DNA from 2 places in the Pantoea sp. CCBC3-3-1 genome. Region 2 is predicted to be linked to the other one. Evidence: predicted binding sites of a transcription regulator. Region 2 holds the regulator's gene; the other holds the start of a gene.
The links. The regulator CRP, encoded in region 2, controls carbon source genes, mostly activating them, when cyclic AMP is high. The targets are predictions, from matches to a motif close to ATGTGANNNNNNTCACAT.

Region 1: a site for CRP is predicted at 2,421-2,438, ahead of EHV07_RS03975 (iron-containing alcohol dehydrogenase). Genes of this name have one in related genera too.

The regions. Positions count from the first base shown of each region.
Region 1 is NZ_CP034363.1:886,442-889,857, forward strand. Features, by position in the region: gene EHV07_RS03965 (phosphoglycerate dehydrogenase) at 1-221, opposite strand, end outside; gene EHV07_RS03970 (dihydrodipicolinate synthase family protein) at 269-1,153, opposite strand; gene EHV07_RS03975 (iron-containing alcohol dehydrogenase) at 1,168-2,310, opposite strand; gene EHV07_RS03980 (four-carbon acid sugar kinase family protein) at 2,513-3,416, shown strand, end outside.
Region 2 is NZ_CP034363.1:4,545,799-4,549,214, forward strand. Features, by position in the region: gene EHV07_RS21370 (YheU family protein) at 1-16, shown strand, start outside; gene EHV07_RS21375 (phosphoribulokinase) at 113-982, shown strand; gene EHV07_RS21380 (OsmC family protein) at 999-1,403, opposite strand; gene crp (cAMP-activated global transcriptional regulator CRP) at 1,713-2,345, shown strand; gene EHV07_RS21390 (YccS/YhfK family putative transporter) at 2,404-3,416, shown strand, end outside.

The DNA of each region.
Region 1 (3,416 bases), 1.3 Mb from region 2:
TGCTTGCAGACAATTTGCAGCTTTGGTGCTCGCGACAGCAGCTCTTCATTGACGTCGGTAAAGGCGACAATCATCGCTACGGTTTCTGCCAGATGTGGTTCCAGCGCGCTTAGCGGCGCGTCGGCGGGTAGCATGATCGGCTCCAGGCCCTGTTCTTTCAGTGCGGTAACAGGTCGGGCGTTATATTTTGCAAACGAGGGTGAAGTACAGAGAACTTTCATCGTGCTTGTCCCGGTATTGGAGCAGGCGGCAGCAGGCCGCCGCAAAATTATTGGGTGTACTGATTGACGATCTGGCGGATACGCTGCGCGTCGTCGTCGCTGAAGCGTACGGCATAGCGGCTTTCACCCACGTCATAGCCCATCAGCGCCACGGCTTTTTTCACGGCGGCGGGCGAGAAGGCCACGCTGTAGAGATCGGTGCGCAGGCCGGTGACGTTTTCCTGTGCCTTGCGCGAACCGTCGATATCACCAGCATAGAAACGCGCCCAGATAGCGTTGATCTCTTTCGGCGCGACGTTTGCCAGCCCGGAAATACAGGCGGAGCAGCCGTCGACAAAACCCTGATGGATCAGCGAGTCAGGTCCGTTCAGCACGTCAAAGTTTTGCTGGCCTTCTGCCGCCTGTAGAAAACCGCTCAGGCTTTCATAGCTGCCCGCGCTGTCTTTAATACCAATGATATTCGGGTGAGCGGCCAGTTTGCGGACGGTTTCCGGTTGCAACGTATTGCCGGTACGCGCCGGGATGTTGTAGAGGAAAACCGGCACGTCGAGTGCATCCGCCACGGCTTCGTAGTGGACGATCAGTTCCGCCTGCTTCAGCGGCACAAAGTAAGGCGTGATCACCGAAACAGCATCCACGCCGAGGGCCGCGACCTGTTTGCCAAGCCGGATTGTTTCGCGAGTAGAGATTTCGCCGACGTGGGCCACCACATGCGCTTTGCCTGCTACTTCGTCCACGCAGGTTTGGGTCACCGCCAGCTTCTCCTGCTCGTTGAGCACGAAAAATTCGCCGTTGGTACCGCCACAGAAGATACCGTTGCCCGCCGCCAGCTGACGGCGGATCTGCTCGCGCATCGCGCGCTCAAAGTAGTCGCCGTCGCGGGTAAAAGGCGTCACGATGGCGGTTAATACACCGGTAATTTTTTTCATCATATCCTCGGTTGTCATTAATGATTCAGTGCCGGAAACAGCGTCAGATAGACGTTGCGAACGTCGCTGGCGCTGACGGGAGCAGGAACGTTTTTCATCAGGCGCTGTACGTCCAGCGCAGCCTCCACCAGATAGGGAAGATGGTCGGCATTAATGCCCAGCTCATCGAGGCTGGCGGGCAGCTTGAGGCGTTTGACCAGCGCGGCGAAGTAATCGACCAGCGCGAAAGATTTCTCTTCTTCGCTAAGCGTAAAGTCGGCATCTGGCAGCAGGTCATACGCCTGAGCGAATTTACTGACTGCCGCCGGGCGCACAAAGCGCATACAGGGTGCGAGCAGGATGGCGTTCGCCACGCCGTGGGGAAGGTGATATTTGCCGCCCAGCGGATAAGACATGGCATGCACCAGATGCGTCCCGGCATGCGCAATCGCCGCGCCGCCGTAATAAGAGGCCCAAAGCATATCGAGACGAGCCGCGAGGTTGTCGGGTTCGGCCAGCGTTTTTTCCAGGCTGGCAAACAGCTTTTTCAGGCCGATCAGCGCATAGTTATCGCTGACCGGATTCGCTACGGTTGCCGTGAAGCACTCAATCAGATGACACAGCGCATCGATTCCCGTAGAGGAGGCGATGTGCGCGGGCATGCTGATGGTCAGTTCAGGCGCCAGCACCACATAGTCCGGCAGCATCACCGGCGAAATAATACCGACCTTGGTCTCTTTTTCCGGGATCGCCAGGATGGCGTTTGGCGTGGCTTCTGAACCGGTGCCCGCAGTGGTTGGGATCAGCAATGAGGCGATGCGGCGCTGCGGTTTTTCGCCCTGAAGCAGCGCGTCCAGCGACGGCGCATCTTCCACACAGAGCACGGAGAGCAGTTTAGCGACGTCCAGCACGCTGCCGCCGCCAATACCAATAACCCTGTCGATGCCCTTGATAGCCAGCGGTGCAACAATCGCCGCCACGTCATGCTGGCTTGGTTCCGGCGGCACCGAATCGATGATGTTGACGGTCGGTACCTTACTGGCAATGTGTTTAATCAGCGTTTGTACCGCTGCAATCCCCGCAATATTTTTATCCGTTACCAGCAGCACGTGCTGGCAGTCATGCAGCAGATAGCCAATGTCATGAAGGGTTCCACTGATTACGGTGCTGTTGATATTCATTCGCCTTACCCTGTTTCTGCCCGCGCTGTCGCGAGTGATTTTAATTAGTCATTTACTCACGACTGTGAGCGAGTGGTGGCTAATTTTATAGGGCAAATTGATTTTGATTAATTTGATCGTGCTCACATATAATCAATCATGATTGAATATAATCATTACCGGTCGAAGCGAACCGCTTCCGTTCTTTTAGCCAGGAGAAAAGATGACGCGCTTGCAGTGGAAAACGCCGGTATTGGTGATCGCTGATGACTTTACCGGTGCCAATGATGCCGGCAGCGGGTTGGCCAGAGCCGGTGCGCGGGTCAATGTGCTGTTCAATGCACGACGGGATCAGGACGCCGATGTTCACGTCATCAACACCGACAGTCGTGCGGTCAGCGCCGGACTGGCCGCCCGCCTTGCGACGGCGGCAATCCACAGCCATGCAGACATTGCGGCCAGCGGCTGGGTTTTTAAGAAAATGGATTCGACGCTGCGTGGAAATCCCGGGGCGGAAATTGAGGCGGCGCTGCTGGCAAGCGGCGCACCGGCCGCGCTAATCGCGCCAGCGGTACCGACGCTGGGCCGCGTCACGCGGGAAGGCTGCTGTTTTATTCACGAGCAGCTGTTAACGACAACCGAATATGCCAGCGATCCAAAAACGCCCGTTACGCAAGCCAGCGTGCTGCTGCGGCTGAAAGAACAAAGCTCGCTGCCTGTCGGACTCATTCCCTTATCTGCGGTACGCGAAGCGGATCTCGTTGAAAGGATCCATGCGGCCATCGACCAGGGGCAGTTGCTGATCGTGGTTGATGCAGAAACCGATGACGATTTGCAGCGCATTATGCGAGCGGCTTCGCAGCTGGCTCAGCGACCGCTGCTGGCGGGCGCAGCCGGTCTCAGTGACGCGTTGGGAAACCTGCTGGCGCAAACCGCCAGGGCAGGGTTGTGCTCCACGGACAACGGCGACGCCAGCTATGCCGAAATCGAAACCGAAACCGAAACCGAAACCGAAACCGAAGCCGAAGCCGAAACCGAAACCGTTGCAGCCACCGCGCACGGCAGAGCCTCGCAGTTCAGACCCGTGCTGGCCGTTGTTGGCTCAATGAGCGAAATCACCCAGCGCC
Region 2 (3,416 bases):
TCAGTTCCGCGAGTAGGTCGCTGTGCTTATCTTCTGCGCATGAACGTGACACAAATGCGCAAAACGTGATACCAATGCGGGATCGCCATGACCTTTTCAGAGAGCGCTAAGTATGTCAGCCAAACATCCCGTGATTGCCGTCACCGGCTCCAGCGGCGCAGGAACCACCACCACCAGCCTGGCCTTTCGCAAAATCTTTCAGCAGCTGAACCTGCACGCCGCGGAGGTTGAAGGCGACAGCTTTCACCGCTTTACCCGGCCGGAAATGGATATGGCAATCCGTAAAGCACGCGATATGGGCCGCCATATCAGCTACTTTGGACCCGAGGCCAATGACTTTGCGCTGCTGGAACATACCTTCGTTGAATACGGGCTGACCGGCAGCGGCAAATCGCGCAAATATCTGCACACTTATGATGAGGCGGTGCCGTGGAACCAGGTGCCGGGAACCTTCACCCCCTGGCAACCGCTACCCGAACCGACAGACGTCCTGTTTTACGAAGGTCTGCACGGCGGCGTCGTTACGCCGCAGAATAACGTGGCGCAAAATGTCGATCTGCTGGTCGGCGTGGTGCCGATCGTTAACCTGGAATGGATACAGAAGCTGGTTCGTGATACCAGCGAGCGTGGGCACTCTCGCGAAGCGGTCATGGATTCCGTCGTGCGCTCAATGGAAGACTACATCAACTTTATTACGCCGCAGTTTTCCCGCACCCACATTAATTTTCAGCGCGTACCCACTGTTGATACCTCAAATCCCTTTGCGGCTCGCGGCATTCCCTCGCTGGATGAAAGCTTTGTGGTTATTCATTTCCAGGCGCTGGAGGATATCGACTTTCCCTATCTGCTGAGCATGCTGCAAGGCTCTTTCATTTCCCATATCAACACGCTGGTGGTGCCGGGCGGCAAAATGGGGCTGGCGATGGAACTGATAATGGGACCCCTGGTGAAGCGACTGATCGAGGGCAAAAAGATCGAGTAGCGGCGTTTCCCGCTCGCTACTGTGCAACGATAGAAAAGCTGTGGGTCAGCTTCACGCCCTTCCCCAGCATCAGCGCGACCGGACAATATTTTTCTGCGGAGAGCTGGACCGCGCGAGCAACGATTTTTTCCTCCAGCGCCTTTCCGCTAACGATAAAATGCAGATTAATATGCGTAAATATACGCGGCGCCGCCTCACGCCGCTCTGACGTCAGTTTGACCTCGCAATCCCTGACGTCGTGACGTCCTTTTTGCAGAATAGAAACGACATCTATCGCGCTGCATCCTCCGGCCGCCATGAGCAACATTTCCATTGGGCTGGGTGCTTTATCACCGGCGTTACCATCCATTAAAACCTGATGACCGGATGAGGATTCTCCCAAAAAGGTCAGCCCTTCCACCCATTTGATACGTGCCTGCATAACAAACTCCTCTAATTCATTCAGTTATCTTACCTTCAGGTCCGGACAACAAAAACGGCAATGCGACATAAATAGCACTATGCTGAAGCGAGACAACAGAAGACACCCATGCAAAGCTGTGCTACAAACAAAGCTGTAATAATTTCGTCAGTACTCTACATACAAGACGAAAAGGGACGACATAACGAGCCAGGCTTTCAACAGAAGCCCGAATAAATTTCCTTGATGGGAAACGCTTGACCATTTCAACGCCTGACAGGGAACTCTGCCCCTGTATTTAGGCACGATAACAACAGAGGATAACAGCGAATGGTTCTCGGCAAACCGCAAACAGACCCGACACTTGAATGGTTCCTGTCACATTGCCATATTCACAAGTATCCATCCAAAAGCACGCTGATTCATCAGGGTGAAAAAGCGGAAACGCTTTACTACATCGTTAAAGGCGCGGTAGCCGTATTGATCAAGGATGAAGAAGGTAAAGAGATGATCCTCTCTTACCTCAATCAGGGCGATTTTATTGGTGAGCTTGGCCTGTTTGAAGAAGGTCAGGAACGCAGCGCCTGGGTGCGAGCGAAAACGGCCTGCGAAGTGGCTGAAATTTCCTATAAAAAATTTCGCCAGCTGATTCAGGTCAACCCTGACATCCTGATGCGTCTTTCATCACAGATGGCGCGCCGCCTGCAGGTGACGTCTGAGAAAGTCGGCAATTTAGCTTTCCTCGATGTGACAGGTCGCATCGCGCAAACCTTGTTAAACCTGGCTAAACAGCCGGATGCCATGACTCACCCGGACGGGATGCAGATTAAAATCACCCGCCAGGAGATCGGCCAGATTGTTGGCTGCTCGCGTGAAACCGTAGGTCGCATTCTGAAAATGCTGGAAGATCAGAACCTGATCTCCGCGCATGGTAAAACCATCGTAGTTTACGGCACTCGCTAACCGGCTCTGAATCCACGGCGCAACGCCTCTGTTGCGCCTTTTTTATTGGTATACAGTGATGTGGCGTCGAATTATCTATCATCCCGAGGTCAACTACGCGCTGCGTCAGACGCTGGTGCTCTGTTTACCGGTCGCTATTGGATGGCTGCTGGGTGACCTGCAAAAAGGACTGCTGTTTTCTCTTGTGCCGGCCTGCTGCAACATTGCCGGTCTCGATACCCCGCATAAGCGCTTTTTCAAGCGGCTGATGGTTGGCGGCGGCCTGTTCGCACTGAGCAGTTTTCTGGTCCAGTATTTAGGCAATCATGCCATTCCCCTGCCTGCCATTCTGTTTGCAATGGCTCTGCTGCTGGGCGTGACGGGCGAAATCAGCCCGCTGCATGGTCGTTTGCTCCCCAGCTCGCTGATTGCCGGTATTTTTACCCTCAGCCTGGCGGGAAGAATGCCCATTTGGGAACCGCCGCTGCTCTATATCCTTGGCACAGTTTGGTATGGCGCATTTAACTGGTTCTGGTTCTGGCTGTGGAAAGAGCAACCGATGCGCGAAACGCTCAGCCTGTTATACCGCGAGCTGGCGGGCTACTGCGAAGCGAAATATACCCTGCTGACCCGCCTTAGCGACCCGGAGAAATCGCTGCCGCCATTACTGGCCCGCCAGCAAAAAGCGGTCGACCTGATTACCAACTGCTATCAGCAAATGCATATGCTGGCAGCCAGCAACGATAATCACCACAAGCGATTGACGCGCGCCTTTCAGGTAGCGCTGGATTTGCAGGAGCACATCTCCGTGAGTCTGCATCAGCCGGAAGAAGTGCAAAAGCTGGTGGAGAAAAGCCATGCCGAGGCGGTGATCCGCTGGAATGCTCAGACTATCGCGGCCCGGTTGCGGCAGCTGGCCGACGACATTCTTTATCACAAGCTCTCCGAGCGCTTCTCCATGGATAAGCAGCTTGGGGCATTAGAAAAAATTGCCCGCCAGCATCCTGATAACCCGGTTGGAACGTTCTGCTCTTACCATTTCAGCCGTATCGCTCGCGTTCTGCGCACGCAGCGTCCCCTTTATCAACGCGA